DNA from 2 places in the Aeromicrobium duanguangcaii genome. Region 1 is predicted to be linked to the other one. Evidence: riboswitches for the same ligand, from Rfam matches in the RefSeq annotation. Region 1 holds a riboswitch; the other holds the start of a gene.
The links. A riboswitch is a leader RNA that binds a small molecule or an ion and turns the genes downstream of it on or off. The one in region 1 is predicted to bind thiamine pyrophosphate.

Region 1 (15,119 bases):
CGCCACCTCGACGCTCTCCCTCGCCCGGCAGTTCTGGACGACGCGCGGCTTCGCCGTCGTGGACGTCGACTACAGCGGGTCGACGGGCTACGGGCGTGCCTACCGCGACCGCCTGCAGGGGCAGTGGGGCGTGCTGGACGTCGGCGACTGCGTCGCCGTGGTGCGCTGGCTCGGCGAGCAGGGCCGCATCGACCCCGCGCGCGCCGTGATCCGCGGCGGGTCGGCCGGCGGGTTCACCGTCCTCATGGCGCTCGCGACGTCGGACGTGTTCGCTGCCGGAGCCGACTACTTCGGTGTCGCCGACGCCGAGGCACTGGCGCAGGAGACCCACAAGTTCGAGTCCCGTTATCTCGACGGCCTCATCGCGCCCTACCCCGAGGGCCGCGAGACCTATGTCGAGCGATCGCCGCTCACCCACCTCGACTCGCTGACCTCTCCCCTCGTGGTGCTGCAGGGTTCCGAGGACGCCGTGGTGCCGCCGGCGCAGTCCGAGGCGATCGTCGAGGCGTTGCGCCGCAAGGGACTCCCGGTCGCGTACCGCCTGTACGACGGCGAGCAGCACGGCTTCCGCCAAGCCGAGAACATCAAGGACTCGCTCGAGGCCGAGCTCTCCTTCTACGCGCAGGTCCTCGGGTTCGCGCTGCCGGCGGACGAGCGGATCCCGGTCCTGGAGATCGAGAACCTCCGCCCGGACGCGGGGTGATCAGGGCTCGTCGAGGACGTCGCCCGGCGCCAGTCCGACCGCGCGCTCGATGTCGCCCGGGCTGGTGTGTCGCAGGTACGAGCGCAGCTTGGCGCACGCCGCCCGGTAGTGCTCGCGCGCCGTGTCCTCGGTGATGTAGAGCTCGCCGGCGATGTCGGCCCAGTGCCGTCCGCGGGCACGGCCCGAGATGACCTGGCGCTGACGCGGGCTCAGGTCGAGCGGCGCGCCGCGGCGGTCCAACAGCTCGGTCAGCCCCACGAGGGACTGGGTCACCACGACGTTCCCGGCCCGCACGTCCTCGATCGCGCCGACGGTGACGGCCGGCTGGTCGGACTTGTGCACGACGCCGTGGGCACCCGCCCGCAGGCACAGCGCGAGGACGATCGCGCGCCGCTCGTCGGTGTAGAGGCACACCGGCAGCCCCCTGGCGCGGATGGCGCGGATGGCCGCACGCCCCTGCTTCGTCCCGGTGCCCGCACCCTGCGGGCCCCGCAGCAGCAGGTCGAGAACGACGACATCGCACGCGACGGGCGCCGCCTCGAACTGCTCGACGCTGGCGTACGTCGCGACGACCTCGACCTCGGGGTGGACGGTCGCGAAGCCGCCCCGGATGACGGTGCTGTCGTCGATCACGACGACGCGGGGGCGATCGGTCACGGCTCCTCCTGGCGGTGGACGGGTCCCACGAGCGTCACGGAGGTGCCGCGGCCCGGCGCGGAACGCACCTGTGCGTCTACTCCCACCTCGCGCAGCGCGTGGCCGACCTGGGTGTTCAGCCCGAAGCCCATCGGCTGACTGGCCTGGTCGAAGCCGACGCCGTCGTCGGACACCACGACCTCCCACCGGTCGTCCTCGCAGTCCGCGTGCACGACGACCTGATGGGCGCGGGCGTGCAGCCGCACGTTGTGCAGCACCGTCGCGACGGCACGGCTCGTGGCGTGCCAGACCGGCTCACTGAGCCGCGCGTGACCGCCGAGGTCGACGGCGAGCTCGAGCGGCAGGTCGTCGAACCCCTCGAGCGCCACCGCCAGCATCGTGGCGACGGTGCGCGCGCGGTCCGCGTGTTCGGGCGACGGCTCGGCAGCGAGGTAGTTGCGCAGGCGGTTCGCCTCGCGGTGCGCCTGCAGCCGCAGGCCCGGCAGCACCTCGGCCGGGGTGTCCTCGTCGGACAGCAGGCGCAGGATGCTCGAGGCGTCGTGCACCGTCATCTGGTAGCGCTCGAGCTCGAGCGCGCGCGTGGCCGCCACGGCGTCCTCACGCGACTGGTCGGCGTCGGCGGCGAGCGAGCGCAGGTAGTGGACCATGAGCGCCACGACGAGCGCGTAGCCCGGGATCGTCAGGGCGTTGTTGACGTTCGTCTCCCACGACGCCGTGTCCGCCGTGATCATCCAGGACAGGTACCAGGCGCCGAGGCCGAAGCCGTGGGCCACGGCCAGGGCCGGCCGGAGCCACGTCGAGGCCAGCGCGCCCACGTTGATCGCGAAGCCCGAGGCCCACGACTCCCACGTGCCGACGACGTGGCTGGACGGCAGCAGCAGGACCATCGCCGGGACGGCCACCCAGGCCAGCACGATGTCCGGTCCGTGCCACCAGCCGGGGCGCACCGAGCCGTTCGACAGACACTGGGCGATCAACAGGACCGAGGTGGCTGAGACCAGCAGGCCGAGTGCGACGTAGACCTCGCGGTGCTCGGCCAGCTGCGCGCCGGACGCGATGCTCAGGATGATCTGGAACAGCACCACGGCGCGCATCGCCGGGACGACCAACGCGATTCCCCGCTCGGCTCGACGCGCCGACGCGCCCAACTCAGCCTCACTCGTCACGGTGGTCACGCCGAACATCGTTCCAGACCGTCGTTACCCTGAGCCGGTGCACCTGATGTCCCTGCATCGCCATCCCCTGAAGTCCGGGTCCATCGAGGACCTCGACGAGGCGACGGTCGATCCGTGGGGACTCGCCGGCGACCGGCGCTGGATGGTCGTCGACGCCGAGGGCACCTTCCTCACGGCTCGCGAGGAGCGCCGGCTGCTGACCATCGACGCGCGGCTGACCGGTGCGGGAATCCGGCTCAGCGCCCCGGGCCGGGCCACGCTCGACGTGCCCGATCCCGATCCGGCCCATCAGGTCCCCGTGCGGATCTGGAGCTCGCTCATCACGGCCGCCGAGGCCACCGACGCCACCACGTGGCTGACCGAGTTGTTGGGCCGCGACGTGCGCCTCGTGCACTTGGACGACCCCACCCGTCGGGCCGTGAACCCCGCGCGCTCGGAGCCGGACGACCGGGTCAGCCTCGCCGACGGGTACCCGCTGCTCGTCACGACGCAGACGTCCCTCACCGCGCTCAACCAGGCGATCGAGGCCGACGGCGGCGACCCCGTGCCGATGAGCCGGTTCCGCCCGAACCTCGTGATCGACGGCGAGGCCGCCTGGACCGAGGACGACTGGCGGCGCATCCGGGTCGGCGACGCCACCTTCCGCGCCGTCAAGGGCTGCGCACGCTGCGTCATCACCACGCTCGAGGCCCAGGACTCCGGCGAGGTCGCGCGCGGCAAGGAGCCGATCCGCACCCTGGCCCGGATCCGCCGGTTCTCCGGCGCGGTCTGGTTCGGCGTCAACCTGATCCCCGACGTCGCGGGCGTCACGGCCCGCGTCGGCGACGAGGTCGAGGTGCTCGAGGCGGCCGAGCCCGGCGGCGGACCACTCGGCGCGTAGTCGCCGGAGGCGGGGTCAGTCCCGCCCGAGCAGGTGGTCGACCCAGCGCGGCACCACGTCGGTCGCGGGACCGGCGAACGTGGTGTGGAAGCCGCCGCCCGTCGGCGCCAGGTTCAGCTCGAAGGTGTGCGCGCCGGAGGCGTGCGCGTAGTCGACGAAGCCCGCGGCCGGGTAGACGACGCCCGACGTGCCGATCGCGGCGAAGACGTCGACCTCGGTCAGCGCCTCGTGGATGTCGTCCATGCCGTGCGGGAACTCGCCGAACCACACGATGTCGGGTCGCAGCGCGGCGGTGTCGCACTCGGGGCACTCGGGCTCGAGCTCGAGCGGCCCGTCGTGCTCGAACCGGTGCTCACACTCCTCGCAGCGGACGTGGCGCAGGCTGCCGTGCATGTGCAGCAGCCGCCGAGATCCGGCGCGCTCGTGCAGGTCGTCGACGTTCTGCGTCACCAGCAGCATGTCGTCGCCGAACTCCTTCTCGAGCTCGACCAGGGCGTGGTGCGCGGCGTTCGGGTGCACGCGCTCCAGGGCGGCGCGGCGCTCGTCGTAGAACCGCTGGACCAGCGCCCTGTTGTACGCGAACGCCTCGGGTGTGGCGACGTCCTCGGGCCGGTGGCCCTCCCAGAGCCCATCGGCGTCACGGAAGGTGGCCAAGCCGCTCTCGGCCGAGATCCCCGCACCGGTCAGCACGACGAGCTTCATGCGGCATCTCCCTGCAACGCGTCGACGATCTGGCCGACGCCGGTCGGCGGACCCGCGACCGACCACACGAGGCCGTCGACCTCGACCCGCTCGGTGACGCCGCCGGCCCCCAGGACCAGCGCGGTTCCGGGCAGCCAGTCCCAGTCGGGCGTGCTGTGCTGGAACCAGCAGCCGAGGCGGCCGGTGGCCACACCGACGAGATCCATGGAGCCCGACCCGAGCATCCGGATGGTCGCCGGCAGCGCCGCGGCACGGCGCCAGGCGGCGAAGCCGGGATGGTCGACGATGAACGCCGGATGCGCGTAGGTCGCGACGCCCAACTGGGACACCGCGGCGTCCTCGATGGGCGACACCGGCCGTCCGTTGATGGTCGTGGGCACGCCGGGCCCGCCCACCACGACCGTGCCGGTGGCGTGGTGCGCGACGGCGCCCAGCAGCGGCCGGTCTCCGTCGGCCAGGGCGATGGCCGAGCACCAGTAGTCGAAGCCCGAGGCGAAGTTGTAGGTGCCGTCGACCGGATCGATGACCCAGCGTCGGCCCGAGGTGCCCTCGCGCGAGGTGCCCTCCTCGCCGAGCAGCCCGTCCTCGGGGCGCTCGCGGTCGAGGTGCTCGACGATGCGCGCCTCGGCGGCGTAGTCGGCAGCGGTCACGATGTCGGAGACGCTGGTCTTCGAGCGGGTCTGCAGGTCGTCCTCGGCCCGGATGCGGGCGGCGAGGGCGGCCGCCTCGACGACCAGCTCGGTCGCCAGGGTCACGTCGTCCGGGGTCACGTTCATGCCTCAACCGTAAGAGGCGGACCCTGCGAACGGATCTACAGTGGTGACAGACACGGGGTGCCCGTACCGAGCGGGCTGAGATCAGACCCGTCGAACCTGCTCGAGTTCGCACTCGCGAAGGGATGTCCCATGACCGTCCTGTCCATTCCCGTCCCCACCGACGAAGCGCTGACGCGCCTGCGCGCCGCGACCCCGCTGGTGCAGTGCATCACCAACAGCGTCGTCACGAACTTCACCGCCAACGCCCTGCTCGCCGTGGGCGCGGCGCCCGCCATGGTCGACCTGCCCGAGGAGGCGGGGATCTTCGCGGGCATCGCCGACGGCGTGCTGGTCAACCTCGGCACGCCGAACGCCCAGCAGGCCGATGCCGCGCGCGTCGCCGTGGCCGCCACCGACCGCTGGGTGCTCGACCCGGTCGCGATCGGGACCCTGCCGGTGCGCACGGCCATGGCCGCCGAGCTGGTCCGGGCCCGGCCGGCGATCGTGCGCGGCAACGCCTCGGAGATCATCGCGCTGGCGGGGGCCGGCACCGGCGGGCGCGGGGTCGACTCCGTCGCCGGCTCCGAGGACGCGCTGGAGGCGGCCGGACAGATCGCCCGCGAGCACGGCACCGTCGTCGCGGTCTCGGGAGAGGTCGACGTCATCACCGACGGCACCCGGGTGGTCCGGATCGCCGGTGGCGACCGGCTCCTGACGCTCGTGACCGGCGGCGGCTGCTCGCTGGGCGCCACGATGGCCGCCTTCCTCGGCGTGTGCGACCCGCTGTCGGCGGCCGTGAGCGCCTCCGTCGTGCATGCGGTGGCGGCCGAGCGCGCGGCGGCCGGCTGCTCAGGCCCGGGCTCGTTCGCCGTGGCCTTCCTCGACGCCCTCGCGGCGATCGGTCCCGAGGACGTGCGCGACCGCGTCTCGAGCCTGGCGTGACCGCCGGGCTGCACCTGGTCACCGACGAGCGCCTGGGGCGCGACCGGCTGCTCGCGGTCGTCGCCGCCGCGGCGGGCGCCGGGGTCGCAGCGGTCCAGGTCCGGGCCAAGCACGCCACCGCGCGGGAGTTCACGGACCTCGTCGCGGCGATCAGCGCCGCCGTGGCGGGGCGGGCGCTGGTCCTGGTCAACGACCGGGTGGACGTGGCGCTGGCCGCGCGGCACGTCGGCGTGCGGGTCGACGGCGTCCACCTGGGCCAGGACGACCTCGACCCGGTCGTGGCGCGGACCCTGCTCGGACCGGACGCCACCGTGGGGTGGACGGCGCACGCGCCGGAGCACCTGCAGGCCGCTCACGTCCTGCCGCCGGGCACCGTCGACTACCTCGGGGTCGGCCTCGTCCACCCCACCACCTCGAAGGCGGATGGCCCGCCCGTCCTGGGCGTCGACGGTTTCGGCGCGTTCGCGCACGCGGCCCCGTTGCCGTGCATCGCGATCGGCGGCGTGCGGCTGGCGGACGTCCCGGGGCTCATGGCCGCCGGCGCGCACGGCGTGGCCGTCGTCTCCGCAATCTCAGAGGCTGCCGATCCGGGGCGGGCCGCGGCGGACCTCGTCGCGGCGGCCGGGGGTGCCCGATGACGCCGCGCGTGCTGAGCATCGCCGGCACGGACCCGAGCGGTGGCGCGGGAATCCAGGCGGACCTCAAGACGATCGGGGCCTTCGGCGGGTACGGCATGGCCGTCGTGACCGCCCTGGTCGCCCAGAACACCGAGGGCGTGCGGTCGGTCCACGTCCCGCCGCCCGCCTTCCTGGCCGAGCAGCTCGACGCCGTCTCCGACGACGTCGTGATCGACGCGGTGAAGCTGGGGATGCTGCACTCGACGCCCCTCATCGACATCGTCGTGGCCTGGTTGGAGCGCGTGCGGCCGCCGGTGGTCGTGCTCGATCCGGTCATGGTGGCCACGAGCGGCGACCGGCTGCTGGACGCCGCGGCCGAGGCGGCGATCCGGCGGTTGTGCGCGCGGGTCGACCTGGTCACGCCGAACCTGCCCGAGCTGGCGGTGCTGGCCGGTCAGCCGGAGGCGACGACCTGGGCCGCTGCCGTCGACCAGGCGCAGGCACTCGCCGCCGCGACCGACACGGTGGTGCTGCTCAAGGGCGGACACCTGGCTGGCGCGACGTCGGCCGACGCCGTCGTGACCGCGGAGGCGGTCCGGCCGGTCGAGGGGCGCCGGGTCATCACCACGACCACCCATGGCACGGGGTGCTCGCTGTCGTCGGCCATGGCGACGCTGAGGGCGTCCGGATTCTCGTGGTTCGACGCGCTCGGTCATGCCAAGGAGTGGTTGACCGGCGCGATCGAGCACGGCGCCGCACTCGAGGTCGGACGTGGCAACGGCCCGATCGACCACTTCCACCACCTGCGTGAGCACGTGCCGCACCTGCGCGCTGACGTCGGCAGCCCCACGTGGACCGGCCGCGCCTGGGACGACAGCGCGCCCGTGCGAGACCGCGTCGACGCCTGCGAGTTCGTGCGCAGGCTGGGCGACGGCACCCTCGAACCCGAGCGGTTCGCCTGGTACCTGGCCCAGGACGCCGTCTATCTGGGCGAGTACGCCGAGCTCCTCGCCCGGGCCGCCGCACTGGCCGGCGCGCCGGAGGAGCAGGCCTTCTGGGCCCGCGGCAGCGTCGCGGCGCAGGAGGAGGAGATGCGGCTGCACCGGGCGTGGGTCGCCGGGATGCCGGCAGCTGCACCCGCCACCCGGGCCTACCTCGACCACCTGCACGCCGCGCACCGCCACGGTTACGAGGTCCTCATCGCCGCACTGCTGCCCTGCTCCTGGCTCTACGCCGATCTGGGTCGGCGACTGGTGGCGCAGGACCGGCCGGCGCACCCCTACGGCGCCTGGCTGCGGACCTACGCCGACCCGGCGTTCCTCGACGCAGCGGAGACCGCGCGAAGCATCGTCGACCGCGTGGCCGAGGCGGCGTCATCAGACGGGCGCAACGCCATGACCGCGGCGTTCGCGGCCTCGATGCGCCACGAGCTGGCGTTCTTCGAGGCGCCGTGACGGTTCATCGCGCCGCCTCGACGGGCTGGCGCAGGATCGTGCGCAGCCGCTCGGGGGCCGTCCGCCGGGGGTCACCGAGGTAGATCTCGTGATGGCGGCCGGTCATCCGCAGTCCGTGCGCAGGGATGAACTCGTCGTGCATGGCCGCCAGCACGGGGCCCTCGTCGTCGTACGAGCCGACGTGGAGCGTCTGGACGCAACGTCCCTCGTCGAGCGACTCGAGCCGCATCTCGTCGAGCAACGGGGCGCCACCCTTCGCCGTCACGCTCGAGCGGGCCCGGTCCAGGTGGTAGTCGGTGATCCAGTCCGGCACCAGGATCATCATCGTCCAGGACCAGCGGGACTTGTCCCGCTGGCTGGTGAACGTGGCGAAGTCGTCGGACCACCACAGCCCTTCGAGCGGCGGCACGACGTAGTCGCGGTCCAGCTCGGTCTTGCTGAGGAACTTCAACGCGTACGCCGTGGGATACAGCGTGCCGAGCGCGTCCTGGTAGCGCGGCGCGCGGTTGGGGTCGCCCTCCCCGTCGACCATCAGGTAGGTCATCGGGGGCACGGTGACGACCTCGAACCGGCCGCGCGGCGCGGTGTACGTCGGGATCTGCTTCTTGACGTCGAACTTCACGGCGACCCCCGGGGCTCAGCGTGGTGCGGCCAGCAGCGCGGTCTGCAGGACGTAGCGATCCCACGGTAACCGCGGATCGCGGCCGGTGAGCGATGCGACGCGACGCATCCGGTAGCGCACGGTCTGCGGGTGCACGTGCAGCCGGGCCGCGGCGGGTGCGGCCCCGTCTGCCTCGAGGACTGCCCAGAGCGTGGTCAACGCCTCGGTGTCCTCGGTCAGCGACCCGAGCACGGCCTCCGCGGCGCGAACCGGGTCGGCGTCCCCGTGCCCCGCGACCAGCGCGAGGACCTCCAGGTCGCCGTCGTCGAGCACACCGCGCTGGGACCAGGCCAGATCAGGCGCCGCACGCAGCGCCGTGACCGCGAGCCGGTACGCCCGGGGCGCCGTCCGGGCGGTCACCCGGCCATGGCGCACCGCGTGCAGACCGTGTTCCTCGACGACCTCGGCCAGGCGCGCTGTGTCGACCGATCGCAGCAGCACGACACCGGCCCCGTCCTGGACCGTGTGGATCGACGCCACCGTCGTCGGGGCGTCGTCGCGTTCCTCCAGGGCCCGTTCGACCAGCGCCGCGGCGCGCTCGGCATCGACCACCCGCGACGGCCCGACGACGACGAGGTCGAAGGTCGTCGGCAGCTGCGCGTCGAGCTCGCGCAGTCGCGCGGCCAGGGATCCCGCGTGGCTCTGGCGGCCCAGCAGCAGGTCGGTGAGCAGGTCGCGCAGCGAGCTCTCGCGGTCGGCGCCCAGCGACCGGCCCGTGACCTCGTACCCGTCGTAGATCGCCTCGGAGAGCTCGTCGAGGACCGCGAACCAGACCCGCACGAGGGACGTCACGTCCTCGGCGGCCAGCGCGCCGCGGAAGCGGTCCGACATCTGGTCCAGGAACTCTCCGGCGGCGACCCGGTAGGCCCGCAGCACCGCCGACAGCGGCCGGCCGTCGCGCGCCCGGACCGCGCCGACGCCACGGAACAGCGCGATGTCCTCCTCGGTCAGCGTCCCGTCCTCAGCCCACAGCTCCAGCACGCGGTGCAGCGTCCACACGATGATCGAGCGGACCTCCTGGAGCTGTCGCTCGTCGAGGGACGCGTACGCCGGGATCTCGGCGGCGATCGTCACCAGGAAGGTGTCGACCAGAGCGGCCTCGCCCTCCGTCAGGCCCGCGGCGATGGCCCGGCGGTGGGCGGTCACGTCGGTCATGTCGCTCCTCAGTCGGTGACAAAGATGGTTGTCACGTCCATTCACCGTAGTGGCGCCGGAACCGTCACTGGGCCACCGTGTGCGCATGTCCTTCACCCCTGACGTCATCGTCGTCGGCGCCGGCCTGGCCGGACTGGTCGCCACCCACGAGCTGGCACAGGCCGGCAAGCGGGTCCTGGTCGTCGAGCAGGAGAACCGCAACAACCTCGGCGGGCAGGCGTTCTGGTCGCTCGGCGGGCTGTTCTTCGTCGACAGTCCCGAGCAGCGCCGCACGGGCATCAAGGACTCCGCCGCGCTGGCGATGCAGGACTGGTTCGGCTCGGCCGCCTTCGACCGGCTCCAGGACGAGGACCTGTGGGCCCGCCGCTGGGCCAAGGCGTACGTGACCTGGGCGGCCGAGGGCAAGCGCGACTACCTGCGCCGACTGGGACACCGGGTCATGCCGATGGTGGGCTGGGCCGAGCGCGGCAGCGGATCGGCCACCGGCCACGGGAACTCCGTGCCCCGGTTCCACCTCACCTGGGGCACCGGGCCGCGGCTGGTCGACACCTTCGCCGAGCCGGTCCTGAAGGCCGAGACCGGTGGGCTGGTCCAGTTCGCGTTCCGGCACCAGGTCGACGACCTGATCGTCGAGAAGGGCGCGGTCGTCGGCATCCGCGGATCGGTGCTGGCGCCGGACGACTCCGAGCGCGGGGTGAAGTCGTCGCGCACCGTCGTGGGCGAGTTCGATCACCGCGCCGGCGCCGTCGTGGTCACCTCGGGCGGCATCGGCCACAACCACGCGCTGATGCGCGCCAACTGGCCCACCGAGCGCCTCGGCGAGGCGCCCGACCACCTGATCTCGGGCGTCCCGGCGCACGTCGACGGCCGGATGCTCCAGATCACCGAGCGCGCCGGCGGGCGCATCGTGAACCGCGACCGGCTCTGGTCGTACACCGAGGGCATCACCAACTGGGACCCGATCTGGCCCGACCACGGCATCCGGATCCTGCCCGGCCCCTCGTCGATGTGGTTCGACGCCAACGGCCAGCGACTGACCGGCATGTCCGGGGTTCCCGGCGCGGACACGAACGGCGCCATGAAGCAGATCCTGGCGACCGGCCACGACTACTCGTGGTTCGTGCTGACGCAGTCGATCATCGAGAAGGAGTTCGCCCTGTCGGGCTCGGAGCAGAACCCCGACCTCACCGGGCGCGACATCAAGTTCCTCATCAAGAGCCGACTGGCCAAGGGCGCGCCGGGTCCGGTCGAGAAGTTCAAGCAGCACGGCGTCGACTTCGTCGTGGCGCCGTCCCTGGACGACCTCGTCCTGGGGATGAACGAGATCGCCCGTGGGCCGAAACTCGACCCGACGCTCCTGGAGCGCCAGATCGTGGCGCGCGACCGCGAGTTCGACAACCCGTTCACCAAGGACGTCCAGGTCATGGCGATCCACAACGCCCGCCGCTCGCGCATGGACAAGATCGTGCGCGTCGCCAAACCGCACCGGATCCTCGACCCGGCGCACGGTCCGCTCATCGCGGTGCGGCTGAACGTCCTGTCGCGCAAGACCCTCGGCGGACTGCAGACCAACCTCGAGTCGCAGGTGCTCGGCGAGGACGGACTGCCGGTGCCGGGCCTGTACGCGGCAGGCGAGGTCGCCGGGTTCGGCGGCGGCGGCGTCCACGGGTACAACGCGCTCGAGGGGACCTTCCTGGGTGGCTGCATCTTCTCGGGCCGGGCCGCCGGCCGAGCCCTGGCGCGGAGCTGAGCGGAGCACTCGCGACACACCCCCCTCCCATGTCAACCTGTCCGGAAGAGAGTCATCGCGACCGGACCGGGGGGTGTCGATGAGCGTACGAGCGATCTCACGCGGGATCGGCCTCGTGGGCGTTGCCCTGCTGGTCCTCGCGACGACTGCCCTGGCCGGGACCCCGTCCGCCGTCGCCGACGAACCGCAGCTGTCGAGCATCACGGCGGCCGAGATGGACGTCGCGCCGGGAACGCCGGCGTGCTTCCCCGGCGCGAACCCCGGTGAGACAGAGCTGCTGACCTGCGAATACGGCGACCGTGGCCCGCGGCTGCTGCTCGTCGGCGACTCGCACATGCGGGCCCTGTCGCCGGCGTTCCGGCGGCTGGCCGAGGAGGGGAAGATCCGGGTCACGCTGCTCACCCGCTCGCGTTGTGGCTGGACGACCCGCAAGCTCGAGCACGACCTGCCCTGGGTCGCTGACGAGTGCGAGACGTGGCGGGCCCAGGTGCAGCGCTACATCCGCGACCAGAAGGACCTGCGCGCCATCATCACGAACCATCGGGCCCGATGGATGGAGGGCACCGAGGCGCAGCGTGGTCCCGACACCGTGAAGGCGTGGCGGGTCGCGCTCGATCGGAAGATCCCCGTGATCGCCGTGTCGGGCGCGCCGCACTGGCCGTCCACGCCGCCGGACTGCTTGCGCAAGAACCCCACGCCGGAGCAATGGAAGGACTGCACCGCACCCGCGCGCGAGGTGATGTCGTTCGACTGGACCGTCCCTGCGGTCGTCCTGGCCCGTCGGACGTACGGCCCGAACGCGGCGTTCCGCCTCGACATGCGCGACGTGTACTGCCCCGGCGGGGTGTGCCGGACGGTGACGCCGAAGGGCCAGATCATGTACCGCGACGAGCAACACCTCGGCGCCACCTACGCCCGCTCGCTCGCGCCGGAGTTCGAGAAGCGGCTCCGCGCCACGGGCGTCGTCTTCGACCCACCGCGCGAGTCCGGGGCGGCGATCCTGGCCCACCTGATCGGCGTGCTCAGCGCCATCGTCGTGCGCTCGGCCGTGGCGATCGCCGTCGTGTGAGCAGCATCAGGCGATGAGCTGACCGAGGGCCGCGGCGGCCAGGACCGCCGCCCACACGGGAATGCGACCCCACCATTGCGAGGCGAACGCGGCCACCGCGATCACCGCCGTGCCGACCGAGACGATGCCCTGCGTGATGACGGGGTCGTAGAGCGCCGCGGCGAGGATTCCGACGACCGCAGCGTTGACCCCCATCACGACGCGCCGTGCGGTCGGGGCCTCGCGCAGCCGGTCCCAGAACGGCAGCACACCCACGACCAGAAGGCCCGCGGGCAGGAACACCGCGACGAGGGCGATCGTCGCACCCAGCACCCCGTTCGGGCCGGACTCCATGCTGGCGCCGAGGTAGGCGCTGAAGGTGAACAGCGGACCGGGCACCGCCTGGGCCGCGCCGTATCCGGCCAGGAAGGTGTCGGGGTCGACCAGCCCGGCCTCGACGGTCTGGGCTTGCAGCAACGGCAGGACGACATGGCCGCCGCCGAACACGAGCGCGCCCGTGCGGTAGAAGATGTCCGCCAGGCGCAGGGTCGGGTCCTCGGTGACCGCGGCCAGCACCGGGAGCGCGACGAGCAGGGAACCGAACGCCACGAGGGCAGCGATCGCGGCGCGCCGTGACACGTACGCCAGACCGCGTACCGCCGGGGCCTCCTCGGCGCGCAGCCACAGCCAGCCCGCGAGTGCCCCGAGCACGATCACGCCGATCTGGATCCCGGGACCGGCCACGAGCAGGATGCAGGCGGCGCCGGCGGCGGCGATCACCAGTCGCTTGAGGTCGGGCGTCAGGGTGCGGGCCATCGACAGGACGGCCTGGGCGACCACGGCCACCGCGGCGGCCTTGACCCCGTGCAGCCACCCGGCGCCCGCGGGATCGCCGAACGCGGCCACCCCGTACGCGAAGGCCACCAGCACGACGGCCGACGGCAGGGTGAAGGCGATCCACGCCGCCAGCAGGCCGCCGGCCCCGGCGCGCCGCAGCCCCAGGACCATGCCGACCTGGCTCGACCCGGGCCCGGGCAGGAACTGGCACAGCGCGACCAGGTCGGCATAGGCCTCGTCGGTCAGCCAGCGGCGGCGCTCGACGAACGCCTCGCGGAAGTACGCCAGATGGGCGACAGGGCCGCCGAACGAGGTCAGTCCCAGCCGCAGGAACACCCAGAACACCTCGGCCACCGAGCCGGGGTGCCGGCGCTCGGCGGCGGCGCGAGAAGTCATCGGCCCCATCATCGCCGCAGCAGCGCCGCGGGGCGATCCGATGACGTCAGGTGGCGATCGGTGTCGCCGTCACCACGATGTTCGAGTCGTAGTGCCCCAGGTGGTACCAACCACACGTGACCATCGCGAGCCGACTCGTGCCGGTCTGGCTGAAGATCTTCGGCGCGTTCTCACGCAGCTCCTGCTGGGAGTACTCGGCGACGTCGTCGACGCAGTAGCGCACCGTGCCCGCCGCGGTCCGGATCGTGACCGTGTCACCGCGCTCCAGCTTGCCGAGGTCGTCGAACGCCCCGCCGCCTTCGTGCACGGTGTGGGCGGTGAGCACCACCGCGCCTCGGGTGCTGCCGGGCAGGGCGCCCTCGGCCCACCAGCCGACTTGAGTGAAGTCGGCCGGTGGCTCCAGCACGTCTCCCTCGTTCAGGGTGAGGGGGATGACGGTGGCGTCCACGTCGATCGCGGGGATCCTCAGTCGCGACGGCTGTCCCTCGGCCGGATCGGGGGTGGCTTCGACCAACGGACTCGGGGACGCGGTCGACGGTGACTCGCTCTGCCGCGCCGTCCTGTCACCGACCGCGCAGGAGACCAGTCCTGACGTCGAGACGGCCAGCGCCAGTGCGGCCATCACCGAGAGGCCCCGGCGCGTTCGCGCCGGGGCCTCGGTGGAATGCGAGCGCTTCATGTCACCCTTCGAAGCGACGCACGCCCAGGAGCACGCCACCGGAGCTCAGTACCAGCGCGGTGCCACCACCCATGAGGCCGGAGCCCCACCGGCTCGCGCTGTCGCTCACTCCGGCGTCGACAGCGCGGGGCACGCCGTGAGCGCGGACCTCGTCCTTGCTCTTGCTCTTGGTGCCGTCGTTGCTGTCGTCACTGCCACCGGAGTCGTCGGGGCCCCTTGACTCGTCCTCACCGCTGATCTTCGGGTCGGTCGACGGGTCGGTACCAGGCTCGTCGCTCGGTTCGTCGGTGGGCGGCGTCGTCGGCTCGTCCGTCGGCTCCTCGGTGGGCGGCGTCGTCGGCTCCGTGGGCGGCGTCGTCGGCTCGGTGGGCGGCGTCGTCGGCTCCGTGGGCGGCGTCGTCGGCTCCGTGGGCGGCGTCGTCGGCTCCGTGGGCGGCGTCGTCGGCTCCGTGGGCGGCGTCGTCGGCTCCGTGGGCGGCGTCGTCGGCTCCGTGGTGGGCTCGGTCGTGTTGAAGCACCTGCCGGCCGCGACCTCCTCCGCCGACGCGTAGTAGTCCAGGCGCAGGTCGCCGGCCTTGTGGGCCATGCCGCGCCACGTGCCGTCGGTGGCCCACGTGACCTGGTGGTTGTGCTGCTTGTCGGTGCCCGTGATGTGGCCGTTGGCCTCGTCTTTGGGAACCGAGATGAAGACGTACGGGTTGGACTCAG
Region 2 (15,119 bases), 210 kb from region 1:
GCCTCGAACTTCGCCAGCAGATCGCGCGTGGACGCCTTGAACTGCTCGGCCAGCTCGTCGGTGAGCAACGGCTCGACCCGCTCGACGTACTCGTCGAGGTCGGTGACGTCGTAGGAGTTGATCGCCGTCGCGAACCGCTCGGTCGCCGCGCGCACGTCCTGGCGGCTCGCGGAGTCCGCGGAGGCCGGGATCTGCGGACCGCGGACCAGCAGCGCCACACCGGCCGCCAGGGCGACCAGCGTGACCACCACGAGTCCGACGACGATCGACCGACCGCGAATCACCGCGCCACCGCGGGACCGAGCATCATCCACTTCCACGACTCCTCGCCGAGATCGAGCGCCGGGGGGATCGTCGAGGTCTCGTCGCCCTGCACCAGCTGCTTCGTCGCCACATCGTACGTGCCCAGGACCACACCGCCACCGGCTTCGCCGGACGCGGACGACGCAGTCGCGCCGGGGGTACGCGCCCCGCGCTCCAACTTCTGCGCACACGTGAACGAGCGATCCCACCGCTCGACCGTGCGGTCGTACGGGGTGCGCTGCTTGGACTCGGGCTGGTAGCCCTTCAGGCACGGCGAGTTCTCGGGCTGCAGGGACAGGCTCATGCGGGCGGCGAACTGCCCGGTACGCGAGTCCTTCGCGATGATCGAGAAGGCGCTCTCGACGCCGTAGGGCGCGATGACCAGCACGCCGCGGACGCCGGGCAGATTGGCACGGACCACCGAGTTCACGGTGATGGCGTCGTCGAGCAGCGCCGCGATGTCCTCGGCGTTCTCGTCGATGACCGCCCGCAGCGTCGTGGCCGTCGGCGCACCGGAGTCGATCACCTTCCGCAGGTCCTGGTCGGAATCGCGCACGGCCTTCGACAGCGATCGCAGGTTCGCGGCGAAGGCGCGGATGTCGTTCTGGGAGTCCACCTGCGTCTGCAGGACGGTCGTCGAGCTCTTGATCAGCGCCGCCGTGACCTCGTACTTCTGGTCGGCCTCGGTGATGAAGGAGTTGGACGAGTCGATGATCGTCTTCAGGTCCTGTGACGATCCCTCGAACGCGGTGCCCAGCTCGGTGATCACGGTGCTGAGGTCCTCGTTGTCCACCGACCCCAGCAGGTCGCTGACGTTCGACAGCAGCGTGCGCGTGTCGACGGGCACCTGCGTGCGCTCGCGGGCGATGACCGAGTCGTCGTCGAGGAACGGTCCCTTGTCGGTGCGCGGCTGGAAGTCCAGGAACTGCTCGCCGACCGCGGACCGGCTCGCGATGACGACGTCGGTGTCGGCGGGGATGTCCGGAGCGCCGGGGTCGACCCGCACCTCGACCTTCACGCCGTCGCCGTCGAGCCACATGTCCGTGACGCGGCCGACGCTGACGCCGCGGTAGGTGACGTCGGCCGTGGTGAAGATGCCGCCGGGCTCGGCCATCTGGACCGTCACGGTGTATCCGCTGCCGAAGAGGCGGTCGACGTGGGCGTAGTTGATGCCGATGTAGGTCATCACGACGAGCGTGCCGACGAGGAAGATCGCCAGCTGGACCTTGACGCGCTGGGTGATCACGGGGCCACCACCGTCCCGGCCATGACGCCCGCCACCGAGTCCTCGCGCAGCGCCTGCTTGAGCGCCGCCCGCTCCGCCTCGGTCATCAGGCCGATCGTCGTGGAGAAGTCGGTCGAGAAGTCCATCGACACGTTCAGGTAGTCGCCCATCTGGTAGGCGTTCGCCTCCTCGGGCGTCCGGCCGACGAGCGCGTCCGGGAACGGGAAGGTGGGCAGCACCTCGAGGGAGCTGACCAACGCGTCGCCCGCCGACCCGAGGGAGTCCAGGATCGGCGCGAGGGCCTTGAGGTCGGCCACGACGGCTTCCTTGCTCTTGACGATGACGTCCGACCCGACGGCGCCTAGCTTGGACAGGGCCTCGAGCATCTTGACCAGATTGGCGCGCTGCTCGTTGACCGTCCGCAGAGCTGCCGGCAGGTCGTCCAGGGCGGCGTCGATGGCCTGCTTCTGGTCGTTGGTGTTCTTGGCCAGGCGGTCGATCTGCTCGATCGCGGTGACGATGTCGCCCTTGGACGCCTCGGCGACGCCGATGAACTCGTCCAGCCGGCGCACGAGCGTGCGCGTGTCGGCCTCACGGCCGGACAGGGCCGTGTTCAGCTCGCGGCTGATGACCTGGGCCTTGCCGAGCGCGCCTCCGTTGAGGACCAGCGACATGGCGGCGAGGACCTGCTCGATCTCGGGTGCGTTGCCCGAGCGAGCCAGCGGGATCACGTCGCCGTCCTCGAGCCGACCCGTGGTGCCGCCACCCTCCTCGGGCGGGGCGAGCGAGACGAACTTCTCGCCCAGGATCGACGTCTGGCGGATCGACGCCACCGACTGGTCGGGCAGGTCGACGTCGCCGTTGACCTTGACGGTGACCTTCGCGCGCCACCCGTCGAGCTCGACCTTGGTGACCCGGCCGACGGAGACGTCGTTGACCTTGACGGCGCTCTGGGGCACGAGGTCGAGGACGTCCTGGAACTCGATCACGACGGTGTACGGGTCGTCGCCGAGGTCGGCGCCACCGGGCAGCGGCAGGTCGCCCACGCTCGAGACGCAGCCCGAGACCAGGGCGATGGGCGCCACGACGGCCACCAGAGCGTGCCTGGCTCGCAGTGCGGTCATCACGACACCCCCATCACTTCGGCCAGCGGATCGGTCGAGACCGGGTCGGCCTGCTGCGCCGCCGGCTGGCCCGGTGCGGGCTTCGCCCCCGGCGCACTCTCGGCGAGCCAGCGCAGGACGTTCGTCAGCGCGTAGCAGGCGTCCTCGTACTTCTCGTTCTGCCGGCTCGCCAGCCCGCAGTAGCCGCTGATGAACTCGGCCTCGGTCAACACGGAGAACGCGCCGCTCTTGGAGCCCTTGATCGAGGCGCGCGAGTCGAGCGTGCCGGTCGTGGGGTTGTAGGCCAGCGCCAGGTTGGAGAGCGCCTTCGGGCCCTGGTCGAGGATCTTCTGCAGATCCTTGCGCTGCTTGGCCAGCGATCCGGTGACGCGCGACAGGCCCTTGACGTTCTTGCGCAGGGCCGTGCGGTTCTCGGACACGTAGGACTGGACCTGCTGCAGCGCGGTCGCCAGCTCGGCGACGGCCAGCTGCAGGTCGTCGCCCTCGTCGGCCAGGACACCCGAGACCCCGGCGAGGCTGCTGTTGAAGTCGCGGACACTCTGGTCGTTGGCCTCCAGCGCCGAGACGAAGCGCTCGATCTTCTCGACGGAGGTGAAGAGCTCGGTCTTGTTGCCGTCGACCGTCTTGGTCAGCTTCGCCAGCGCCGCGATGCTCTCGCGGATCTCGGCGCCCTTGCCGTCGAGGTTGTCGGCCGAGTTGGCCACGAGGTCGCTGAGCGTGCCGTCCTTGTTGATCCCCTTCGGACCCAGCGTCGTGGCGACGCGGTCGAGGGCGGCGTAGGTGTCGTCAAGCTCGGTGGGAGTCGCTGTCCGCGACTGGTCGAGGTGCGCGCCGTCCTCGAGCTTGGCGCCACCGGTGTACGCGGGCGTCAGCTGGACGAAGCGGTCACCGACCACCGAGGGCGACACGATGACGGCCTGGACGTCGGCCGGCACCTCGTAGTCCGCGTCCCAGGCGATGCGCGCCCGGACGTTCTGGCCGCGCGGCGTGAGCTTCTCGACCGTGCCGACGGTGACGCCCAGGATGCGGACGCTGGACCCCTCGTACAGCGAGACGGTGCGGTCGAAGTCGACGGTGACGACGTTCTCGTCCGAGCGCGACAGGACCACGAACGCCGCCACGGCGACGAGGGCCAGGCACACGGCCGCCGCCACGATGGCGACGGTCCTGCTGGAGAGCCGACTCAGGACGGTGGCCATCACAGACCTCCCTCGACGCCGAGGATGCTCAGCAGGTTGTAGACGTAGGCGTCCAGCCACGGGCCGTTGGCGCCGTTGTTGGCGACCATCGCGTAGTACGCGGGCAGCTGCTGGATCGCGGCCTCGATGTTGGCCTCGTTCTGGCGCAGCACGCGCACGACGCCGGTCAGGCGGTCCAGCGCGGGCTTGAGGTCGTCGCGGGTGTCGACGACGAGCTTGTCGATCTCGTCCGACATCGCCGTGACGCTGACCAGCACCTGGTGAATCGCGTCGCGGCGCGCCGTCAGCGCGTCGAACAGCACCGACCCGTCCTCGAAGAGCTTGACGAACTCGGCGTTCCGGTCAGCCAGCACACCGGAGATGCCGTCGATGTTCTTGAGCAGCGACGCGATCTCCTCGTCGCGCTTGGCGAGGTTGTTGGACAGGGCCGTCACGTTGGTGACCGCCTCGCGGAACTCCTCGGGCGTCTTGGCGGCCACGTCGCTGACGGTCTTCAACGCCTGGGCGAGCTGGTCCTGGTCGATCTCCTGCGTCGTCTCGGTGAGCCCCGAGAACGCCTGGACGATGTCGTACGGCGCCTTCGTGCGCGAGGCGGGGATGACCGCGCCCTTCTCGAGGGTGCCGGGTCCGTCCGGCTCGAGGCTGACGTACATCGTGCCGAGCAGGGACTTGATCCGGACCGAAGCGCCGGTCTGGCTGCCGAGCCGGTCGCGGTCCTTCTTCATCCGGAAGGTCACGCGCACCTTGTCGCCGTGCAGCTCCAGTCCCGAGACCTCGCCGACGCGGACGCCGGCCAGGCGGACGTCGTCGCCCTTCTTCAGGCCGCCCACCTCGGTGAACTCGGCGGCGTACTTCGCTCCCCCGCCGATGACAGGCAGGCTCGAGGCCTGGCTGGCGAGGGCGAGCACCAGGGCGATCAACAGCAGCGCGACGGCGCCGACGGCGACCGCGTTCCGGTCGCGGAACGGCTTCATGGTCAGCGGCATCGACTCACCCCCGGCCCGGTCACGGTGACGCGCTTCGTCGTCTTGAAGGGACGGTTCTTCTCCCAGCCCGGGACGCCGCTCAGCGACGGCAGCTCGCCGTTCACGCCCACGTCGCACACGAAGAAGCTGAAGAACGATCCGTACTCGCCCGTGCGGCCGATCCGATCGATCTTGATCGGCAGGACGCCCAGCGTGTTGTCGAGGTCGCGCAGCGCCCGCTTCGTCCCGACCTTGTCGGTCACGCGGCGCAGGTTCCTGATGTCGGCCGTCAGGGCCGGGCGCGACTCCTGCAGCAGGCCGGCGGTCTCGCCGGTCAGGGTCGCGATGTCGTCGAGTGATCCTGTGAGCACGCCGCGGTCGTCCTTCAGTCCGGTGATGAGCTGCTGCAAGGTCGAGATCGCCGTCGACAGCTCGTCGTCGCGCTCGTTGAACGAGGTCAGGACGACGGTGAGGTTGTCGATCACCGAGCCGATGAGCTCGTCGCGCTCGGCGAGGGTGCCGGTCAACGACGCGGTGTGCGACAGCAGGCTCTCGACGGTTCCGCTCTCGCCCTGGAAGACCTGGATCAGCTCGTAGGCGAGCTGGTTGGTGTCCTCCGGCGACAGCGCCTCGAACAGCGGCTGGAAGCCGCCGAACAGGTCGGTCAGGTCGAGCGCCGGCGTCGTCCGGTCGAGGTCGACCGTCTCACCGGGCTTCAGCCGACCGGCGGGTCCGTCGGTGCCCTCGGCCAGCGCGAGGTAGCGCTGGCCGATCATGTTGCGGTAGCGCAGCGTCGCCTCGGTGCTCTGGGTCAGCGTGATGTCGGAGTCGACCCGGAACGTCACCTCGGCGGTCGAGCCCGAGCGCACGCGGACGTCGGCGACGTTGCCGACCCGAACGCCGGCGATGCGGACGTCGTCACCCTCGACGAGGCTCGTCACGTCGGTGAAGACGGCCTTGTACTCGTTCGTCCGGTCGAACGAGGCGTTGCCGATGACGGCCGCCAGCAGAGCCGTCATGAGGCCGGTGATCACGAGGAACGCCATCAGCTTCGTGAAGGCGATCGTGGTGCGGCGGTCGAATCCCGTCCTGCTCATCCGAGGCTCACCTCCGCGCCGCGCAGCACCGGACCGAACAGGGGCTGGGCGATGTCGGGCACGTCGCCGGGCTCGACGCCCGTCGCCGAGGCCACGATGGCCTGGATCTGCTGGCGCTCGGTCTCGCTGCCCACGGGGCCGGCGGCAGTGGGGGCGGACAGGGGCGACGTCTTGCCGAGGTCGTCACCGACACCGAGCTGGCCCATCAGCCCGTCGCTCATGCCCGGCGACGGCCGCTTGCCCGAGTACGGGGTCTTGGGCAGCGTGGCGCAGCTGGGCTGGACGGAGCTGGGCCCGCCGGTGGCCGCGGGCACGCGCGGCGAGTCGCCGTCGGCGTACGTCCGCGGGGAGCGGGCCGCGAACTCGATCGAGACGTGCGCGCGCTTGTCGCGGAAGGTGTTGTCGATCGCCGGCTTGAGACGGTCGATGCCCTTGAGAACGCACTCGATCGTCGGCGAGTAACGGGCGAGCAGGTCGAGCGTGGGCAGGGAGTCGCGCGACAGGGTGATGAAGTCCTGGCCCGAGCGGTCGACGAGCTGCTCGGCCGACGTCGCGAAGGCCGCGGTCTGGGTGAACAGCGTCTGCAGCTGGGCGCGGCGCGCGGTCAGGGTGTTGCCGGTGACGACCGCGTTGCGCAGCGTCTCACCGATCTCGGGCATCGCGTCGGCGTAGGTCTCGGCCGTCTCACCGAGCAGGGTGATGTCCTTGACGATGTCGTCGGCCAGCGGGGTCATCTTCTGCATGTACGCCGACAGCGTCTCGAGGGTCCGGCCGACGGACTCGCCCTCACCGGACAGCGCGTCCGAGAGCGCCGTGAGCACGAACGACAGGTCGGTCGGGTTCAGCGCCGTCAGCAGCGGATCGAGGTCGGAGAGCAGCTTCTCGACCTCGGTGGGCAGGGCGGCCTGGACGATCTCGTCGCCGGCGCGGATCGGGGTGCCCGAGGACTGGGCGACGGGCTGCAGATCGATGAACTTCTCGCCGAACAGCGTCTTGGGGGTGACGAACGCCTGGACGTCCGACGGGATCACGCCCTGCTGGTCGGGATCGAGCCTGAGGTGGATCACCGCCTCGCCCTTCTCGGAGGTGATGCGCTCGACGCGGCCGACGATCACGCCGCGCAGCTTGACGTCGGCGTTGCGGTTGAGCTGCAGGCCGACCCCGTTGCTGCGGATCGTGACCGGGACCTCGTCCGCGAACAGCTTGGTGAACATCGCGTACGTCAGGAACAGGCAGGCGACGATCAGGCCGATCATCACGACGCCCAGGCTGCGGACGACGGCCGGCTTCTCGAGGGTGGGGACGCGCGCCATCAGCCGGCCAGCCTCACGGTCGTGGTGGTGCCCCAGATCGCCATCGACATCAGCAGGTCGGCGACGTTGATGACCACGATGGAGGTGCGCACCGCGCGGCCCACGGCCACGCCGACGCCGACCGGGCCGCCGCTGGCGTAGTAGCCGTAGTAGCAGTGGATCAAGATGACCAGCGCCGCGAACACCAGCACCTTGAAGAACGACCAGAGCACGTCCTCCGGTGGCAGGAAGAGGCTGAAGTAGTGGTCGTAGGTGCCAGAGCTCTGCCCGTAGATCGCGGTGATGGTGATCCGGGTGGCGAAGTAGGACGACAGCAGACCGAGCATGTACAGCGGGATGATCGCGATCATGCCGGCCAGCACGCGGGTGGTGACCAGGTACGGCAGCGACGGGATCGCCATCGTCTCGAGCGCGTCGACCTCCTCGGAGATCCGCATCGCGCCGAGCTGTGCGGTGAAGCCACAGCCGACCGTGGCGGCCAGGGCGATGCCCGCCACGAGCGGGGCGATCTCGCGGGTGTTGAAGTACGCCGAGAAGAAGCCCGCGAAGGCGCTGGTGCCCAGTTGCTCGAGGGCGCTGTGGCCCTGCATGCCCACCTCGACGCCGGTGAAGAACGACATCGCGGTGATGACGCCGACCGTGCCGCCGATGACCGCCAGGGAGCCGCGGCCGAACGTGACCTCCGACAGCAGCCGCATGATCTCGCGCGGGTAGCGCGTGATGACGCGCGGCATCCACGCGATCGTGCGCAGGTAGAAGGCCAGCTGGAGGCCCAGGTTGTCGAGGGCGCTCAGCGGTGCGCCGTACACACGTGTCACGTCGACCACGTCACAACGCCTTCGCCGGGATGAGCTGGAAGTACAGGGCGCTCATGACGAAGTTGGCCATGAACAGCAGCAGGAAGGTGATGACGACCGACTCCATGACCGCCTGGCCGACGCCCTGCGGGCCGCCGTCGGCGTGCATGCCCATGTAGGTGGAGACGATCGCGGCGATCAGGCCGAACACGAGCGCCTTGGCCATCCCCTGGTAGAGGTCGGGCGTCTGGGCCAGCGCCGTGAAGGAGGCCAGGTAGGCGCCGGGCGTGCCGCCCTGGAGGACGACGTTGAAGATGTAGCCGCCCAGCACGCCGACGACGCTGACCAGTCCGTTAAGGAAGACCGCCACCAGCATGCAGGCCAGCACCCGCGGCACGACGAGCCGCTGGATGGGGTCGATGCCCAGCACCATCATCGCGTCGAGCTCCTCGCGGATCTTGCGCGCACCGAGGTCGGCCGCGATCGCGGAGCCGCCGGCGCCGGCCACCAGCAGGGCGGTCGCGATGGGCGCCGCCTCGCGCAGGACCGCCAGCACCGCGGCGGAGCCGACGAACGACTGGGCGCCGAACTGCTGGACCAGGCTGCCGGTCTGCAACGCCACGACGGCACCGAAGGGGATCGCGACCAACGCGATCGGGATGATCGTGACCGAGGCGATGAACCACGCCTGCTGGACGAACTCACGGAACTGGAAGGGCCGCTTGAACACGGCGAGCAGCACGTCGGCGCCGAAGGCGAACAGCTTGCCCGCGGTGGCGAGCGGGCCCGTCACGACCCTGATCATGCTCACCGGGCACCGCCGGGCAGCGACGTCTGGGGCGGCACGGTGAAGCTGGAGCCGTCGTCGAGGAACGAGCCTTCCGGCGGCACGACGCCGTTGGCGGCGCACCACGCGCCCGGCTCGGCCTGCGTCGCGCGCGGGCGACCGTCGGACGGGAACAGCTGCAGCGGGATGGGCGGCAGCGGAGGCAGGGTGCTGTGGTCCTCGGCGGCCAGCTCGTCGGCGTCCTTCTCCTCGCTCATGCCGATCGGGCCGACGGTCTGCGCGTTGAGGAACTGGCGCACCGCCGGCTCCTCGCTGGACAGGAGCATCTCGCGCGGGCCGAACATCGACAGGTGCCGGTGGTAGAGCAGGCCGATGTTGTCCGGCACCGTCCGCGCGGTGTTGATGTCGTGCGTGACGATGAGGAACGTCGCCTCGGTCTGGGCGTTGAGGTCGACCATCAGCTGGTTGATGAACGCGGTGCGCACCGGGTCGAGGCCCGAGTCCGGCTCGTCGAACAAGATGATCTCGGGCTCGAGCACCAGGGCGCGCGCCAGACCGGCGCGCTTGCGCATGCCGCCGGAGATCTCACCGGGGAGCTTGTCCTCCGCGCCCACCAGGCCGACCATCGTCATCTTCTCCATGACGATGTCGCTGATCTCGGACTCGGACTTGCGGGTGTGCTCGCGCAGCGGGAACGCGACGTTGTCGAAGAGCGTCATCGAGCCGAACATCGCGCCGTCCTGGAACAGCACGCCGAACAGCTTGCGGATCTCGTAGAGGTCCTTCTCGCTGCAGGTCGCGATGTCGACGCCCTCGATGAAGATGTGCCCCTCGTCGGGCTTGATCAGGCCGATGAGGGTCTTGAGGAACACCGACTTGCCAGTGCCGGAGGGTCCGAGCATGACGCTGATCTGGCCGGCCGGCAGGCTCAACGAGACGTCGCGCCAGATGGTCTGCTTGCCGAAGGCCTTCGTCAATCCTTCAACTCGAACTTCGACACCCATCAGGGCTCCTTACCAAGGGGGGAACTGAACCGCCTGCCGGGCGGCCCACCGAACCGATTCGTCAGACGCGGCGGCGACGCGATCGGATGACGAGCGCGATCCGCGCCAGGGCGAGTGCGCCGAACGCACCGATCAGGACCGGACCGAAGGGCGACCCGGTGGCCGGGAGCTCGGTGGTCCGGTACGAGGCGTTGCCGGCGCGGGCCGCGTCGGCGGGGCTGACGCCGTAGTTGTCGTCGTTGTACCCGTCGATGGCCGTGACGGGCGCCGGAGCACCGGGCTCGATCACGTCGGGGTCGGTGCCACTGCCGTCGCCGGGGGTGCCACCGCCACCACCGCCACGCGGGGGCGCGTCGGCGGCCGGCAGCGGGCACTCGGCCTCGCTGCAGCCGGCGCCGATCTTGATGGTGCCGATCACACGCGAGGCGGCGTCGCTCTTGTCGCGGATGCAGTTGAGGTCGGCCTTGTCGATCGCGTCGATGACCGGCGGGGTCATCTCGGAGTTCAGCACGAACGACGGGGGCATCTGGACGTAGATCAGGCCGTTGCCACCGTCGACCTGGGGCACGGGCACGGCGCTGACGTCGCCCTCGGCGACGATCGCGACCTCCTGGTCGGGCTTGAGGTCCACCCAGTTCTTGACCAGGAGGTTGCGGACCGGCTCGTTGCGCGTCTCGACGAGGCCGACGCCGGGCGCCACGGCCTGCAGGATCGTGTCGGAGACGGAGCCGCCCTTGACCTGGCGGACCTTCATCGGGCCGTACAGCCGGTTGACCAGCTTGGGCGGGAGGAACAGCGTCAGCTTGGCCTTCGTGGCCGCGACGGTCTGACCGGGCTGCACGCTCTCGGGCAGCGTGGTCTCGGCGGTGACGTAGAACTGCTGGGGGCCCTGCAGCGAGGTGTTGATGACGGCGTTCTCGGCCTTGCAGGTGTACCCGACCCGCTCGACCTTGGCGTCGGCCGCGGTGGCTGCGGGTGCCAACTGCACCAGGCCCGCGGCGACCACGCCGGCGGCGATGGTGAACCGAAGTCCGCCACGTACTGCTGAGGCGCTCGTGCGCATCGGGTCTCCTCGCTCCAGAACAAAGTCGCCACCCGGCGATCTCGACTGTGAGCCAGGTAACGTCGACCGACTGTAACCCCAAGTTGCATTGTGACGCAAGCCACTGTGCCGAGGTGTGACCTCAGGTGCCGATGAGGCGAAGTGCCACGGGAAGCGCGCCCAGGGCCACCGCTGCCGCGAGCACCGCGACGTCGAGCCGCGTCCACACCGCGGGTTCGGCCCAGGTCCGTCGACCCGCGGACGCGAAACCTCGGGCGTCCATCGCGATCGACGTGCCGGTCGCCTCGCGCATGGTGTGCACGAGCAGGGTGAACGCCATGGCGCCCGGCCGGCGCGGCAGGCCGCGCGATCGCCGCACCCGCTCGAGCTCGTGCCAGGTCTGCCAGACCCCGGTGACCCGCTGCAGCGCCGCCGAGAGCGCGGCCGCGAACCGGCCCGGCACCCTCAGCGTCTGGGCGAGATAGTCGCCCAGGCGCGCGACATCGACGTAGCCGACCGCCACCGCCCCGGGCCACGTCATCACGAAGGTGCGCAGGCCCGCGACCACCGCGACCTCGAGGTCACGTCCGCCCAGGAGCCAGGTGGACCACATGATGCTGGCGATGGGCAGCGCGACGAGCGCCAGGCACAGCGCCGGGTAGCGCCACGACGGCACGAGCAGCGTCAACGTCACGACATACACCGCGACGCACACCAGGGCGACGGGCATCGTCCGGATCGCCGGGGACCCCAGCGCCGCCGTGAGCGCGATCGCCACCAGCACGACCGGGTTGAAGCGCGTGATCAGCCCGGTCATCCGACGACCGCCCCGCCCTTGAGGACGATGTCGCGATCGCGCGGCAGATCGGCGTCGTGGGTCGACACCGCCACCGTCGCGCCGCACCCGGCGGCGGTGTCCAGCCAGCCGGCGACGACGGCCCAGGTGACTCGGTCCTGCCCGACCGTGGGCTCATCCGCGAGCACCAGGCCGGGCCGGTGTGCCACCGCTGCGGCGAGCGCGAGCCGACGCTGCTCGCCTCCGGAGAGCCGGTACGGATGATCGTCCCCGCGACCGGCCAGGCCGATCACCTCGAGCAGCGCGTCCACGTCGACCGGGCGGTCGAGCGCACGAGGCGTGGCCTCCAGCTCCAGGCGCACCGATCGTGCGACGAAGCCGACCTCGGGGTCCTGCGGGCACCAGCCCATCTCGTCCGGCCCGGTCCACTGCCCCGAGACCGGCTTCAGCAGTCCGCCCAGGCCCAGCAGCGCGCTGGACTTGCCGGCGCCGCTGGGCCCGACGAGGGCCGTGGTCGTGCCCGGCGAGAGGGTCAGCGTCATCGCGTCGACCGCGCGCGTGCGCTCCGTGCCGCGCAGCGTGCGGGTGACCTGATCGATCACGAGGTCACGAATCTCGACCGTCGCCTCCGCGACCGGCCGGACCAGCTCCGCCGGGATCGTCGCCGGCACCGGCGCGGGACGCCCGGGCATCCACAGTGCGTCCGGCACGGCCGCGCCCAGGAACTCCGCCACCGTGCCGTCGAGGATGATCCGGCCGGCCTCGAGCACGACCACCCGATCGACGTGGTCGAGCCAGGGCTCGAAGCGGTGCTCGACGACGACCAGGGTCCGGTCGCCGACGACGCGCAGCACCGAGTCCCTCACCTCCGCCGCGAGGTCCGGGTCGAGCATCGACGTCGGCTCGTCCAGCAACAGCACGTCGGGGCGGGTCGCCAGCGCCCCCGCCAGGGCCAGGCGATGACGCTCACCGCCCGAGAGCGCGTGGGTGAACCGATCCAGCTCGTGGTGCAGGCCCACCGACTCGAGGGCCGACCGGACCCGCCGCCAGATCTCGTCGCGCGGCAGCCCCAGGTTCTCGGGCCCGAAGGCGACGTCCCGCCCGATCCGGTCCGCGACGATCGACGAGGACGGGTTCTGGGTGACCATGCCGATGCGGCCCGAGACCTCGACCGAACCGCTGGACTCGCCGACGAGCGTCGCGCCCAGTGCTCCGGCCGCCGCATGCAGCGCGGTGGACTTGCCCGAGCCGCTCGGCCCCACCAGCAGGACCCGCTCGCCCGGTTCGACAACCAGGTCGAGCCGGTCGATCATCGGCCGAGGCGCGTGCAGCGGCGTCCAGGAGTAGTCGCGGAACGCGATCGTCACGGCCGGCCGGCAGGGAACGAGTCGAGCGCTCCCGCCTGTGCCAGCCGGCGGACCAGCAACCAACCGCCGAGCCCTGCGATCACGATGCCGGAGACGGTGAAAAAGCCGAGGTAGGCCAGCCGCCACTGCAGGTCCCAGTCCGGCCAGTAGTAATACCACTCGTAGAAACAGGCGAAGACGGCCGCGAGAGCACCGGCGAGCATGGCGGCCACCACGTCGAACCGCCGGTAGAGGAACAGCGCGAAGATCAGCTCGGCGCCCAGCCCCTGGACGATGCCAGACAGCAGCACGGTGCCGCCCCAGGCGGTGCCGCCCAGCACGAACATCGAGACCATGGCGGCCACCATCTCGGTGGCGAAGGCCGCGCCGGGCCGGCGGACGACGAGCCCGCCCACCACTCCGGCGATCAGCCACATCCCGGCGAGCAGGCCCGCCGCGGGCTTGAAGCCCACCGCCGCCCCCAGGTCGATCACGTCGTAGAACTTGCCCCATCCCCAGAAGACGACCCCGAACGCGACGCCGAGCATGGCGATCGTGACGAGGTCGAGGGTCCGGTATCGGATGGAGGTGGAACGGATGGCAGATGTCATCGTGACTCCCTTCGCCGGTGCTAACCGGAGCAGGTTCAAGGGTCTGCGGCTGTTCCGCACTCTCAGCGCCCTCTGCATGGCGCTCCCCTGTCGTGTGCGGCCAGCCTAACCGTTCCGGGCGCAGACGTCAGCGGGGGCGGATCCGAAGATCCGCCCCCGCCTCGGTCCTACGGACTCAGTCCCGACGTGCCCTGCGGCGCATCAGCACGACACCCGCGCCGGCGAGGACCAACGCCCCGCCGAGGGCGGCCAGACCGGCACTCGGGCCGCCGGTCGAGGCGAGCCAGCCGGAGTCGTCGTACGCGTCGTCGTTGGACCAGTCGTCCTCGCCGCCCGCATCGGCCGCGACGATCTCGATCGGCACGGAGGCGATGGTGCGGTCGTTGTTCACCAGCTCGACCGTGTGCTGGCCGAGCGGTGCGTTCTCGGGAACGCGCACGGACGCATGGCCCGAGACGTCCACGGTCCGCGTGCCCATGGCGATCGGGTCCGAGTGCAGCTCGAACGCGATCTTGCGACCCACCCAGTTCTGCCCGAAGGAGAAGGTGAGCACGTCACCGGGCGAGACGACGTCGGAGCTGATGAGCTCCGGCTCCTGGCTCCCGGTTCCGTCCGTCGGCTCGCTGGTCGGCTCCGAGGTCGGCTCGCTGGTCGGCTCGGACGTCGGCTCGCTGGTCGGCTCCGAGGTCGGCTCCGAGGTCGGCTCGCTGGTCGGCTCGGACGTGGGCTCCGAGGTCGGCTGGCTCGTCGGGTCGGTGACCGGGTCACCGTTGACCGGGATGCTGCCGAGGTCGAGGTCCGCCGGTCCGGTGCAGGTCAGCTCCGAGGAGATGTTCTCGCCCTCCGCGGGGAAGATCGTCGCCTGGACCGTGAAGGCCTGGGGCATGCCCAGCTGGACCGTGCCGGACGCCGAGGCGGGCGTGGTGATCGCCGGGACCGTGCCGGACGCGGGAATCAGCCACGGCGCACCGGCCGTCTGCGGGATGGCGGTGCGCGGCGCTGCCAGTCGCGGGATCACCACGGTCGACGTCTGGCCGCCCGTGGTGAGCGTGATGGACGAGTCCGTCGAGGCGCCCTCGGCCGCGACGCCACCGAGCAGGTCCACCGTGGACCCGCGCAGCTGCTCGGGCATCGTCAGCGTGATGCCGACCGGGCGCGAGGAGATGACCTCGCCCGGACGCACCGACCCCGGCACGGTCGTCTCGGCCAGGACACCCAACTGGTGGTTGCCGAGGTTGAGGCCGCCGGCCGTCACCTTGCACTCGTAGTTGAAGCTCTTGGACAGGTCCACCGGATCGGCGGGCGGCGGGTCAGTCGGCTCCGTGGTCGGCTCGGTGGTCGGCTCCGTCGTCGGCTCCGTTGTCGGCTCGGTGGTCGGCTCGGTCGTCGGCTCCGTGGTCGGCTCGGTGGTCGGCTCGGTCGTCGGCTCCGTGGTCGGCTCGGTCGTCGGCTCCGTGGTCGGCTCCGTGGTCGGCTCGGTCGTCGGCTCCGTGGTCGGCTCCGTCGTCGG

Region 2: another riboswitch for thiamine pyrophosphate. It lies ahead of NP095_RS14080 (ECF transporter S component); the one in region 1 lies ahead of thiM (hydroxyethylthiazole kinase).

Annotation. Positions count from the first base shown of each region.
Region 1 covers NZ_CP101990.1:3,068,756-3,083,874, forward strand. Annotated here, with positions in the region: gene NP095_RS14905 (S9 family peptidase) at 1-703, shown strand, start outside; gene NP095_RS14910 (helix-turn-helix domain-containing protein) at 704-1,360, opposite strand; gene NP095_RS14915 (sensor histidine kinase) at 1,357-2,535, opposite strand; gene NP095_RS14920 (MOSC domain-containing protein) at 2,582-3,415, shown strand; gene NP095_RS14925 (NAD-dependent deacylase) at 3,431-4,117, opposite strand; gene NP095_RS14930 (inositol monophosphatase family protein) at 4,114-4,893, opposite strand; TPP riboswitch at 4,937-5,033, shown strand; gene thiM (hydroxyethylthiazole kinase) at 5,023-5,814, shown strand; gene thiE (thiamine phosphate synthase) at 5,811-6,452, shown strand; gene NP095_RS14945 (bifunctional hydroxymethylpyrimidine kinase/phosphomethylpyrimidine kinase) at 6,449-7,885, shown strand; gene NP095_RS14950 (GyrI-like domain-containing protein) at 7,890-8,507, opposite strand; gene NP095_RS14955 (PucR family transcriptional regulator) at 8,523-9,701, opposite strand; gene NP095_RS14960 (FAD-binding dehydrogenase) at 9,787-11,451, shown strand; gene NP095_RS14965 (SGNH hydrolase domain-containing protein) at 11,531-12,520, shown strand; gene chrA (chromate efflux transporter) at 12,527-13,732, opposite strand; gene NP095_RS14975 (class F sortase) at 13,779-14,411, opposite strand; gene NP095_RS14980 (hypothetical protein) at 14,413-15,119, opposite strand, start outside.
Region 2 covers NZ_CP101990.1:2,858,255-2,873,373, forward strand. Annotated here, with positions in the region: gene NP095_RS14015 (hypothetical protein) at 1-314, opposite strand, end outside; gene NP095_RS14020 (MCE family protein) at 281-1,549, opposite strand; gene NP095_RS14025 (MCE family protein) at 1,546-2,652, opposite strand; gene NP095_RS14030 (MCE family protein) at 2,652-3,851, opposite strand; gene NP095_RS14035 (MCE family protein) at 3,851-4,837, opposite strand; gene NP095_RS14040 (MCE family protein) at 4,828-5,913, opposite strand; gene NP095_RS14045 (MCE family protein) at 5,910-7,226, opposite strand; gene NP095_RS14050 (MlaE family ABC transporter permease) at 7,226-8,044, opposite strand; gene NP095_RS14055 (MlaE family ABC transporter permease) at 8,055-8,828, opposite strand; gene NP095_RS14060 (ABC transporter ATP-binding protein) at 8,831-9,814, opposite strand; gene NP095_RS14065 (DUF6801 domain-containing protein) at 9,876-10,877, opposite strand; gene NP095_RS14070 (energy-coupling factor transporter transmembrane component T family protein) at 10,999-11,673, opposite strand; gene NP095_RS14075 (ABC transporter ATP-binding protein) at 11,670-13,019, opposite strand; gene NP095_RS14080 (ECF transporter S component) at 13,016-13,609, opposite strand; TPP riboswitch at 13,599-13,708, opposite strand; gene NP095_RS14085 (PT domain-containing protein) at 13,785-15,119, opposite strand, start outside.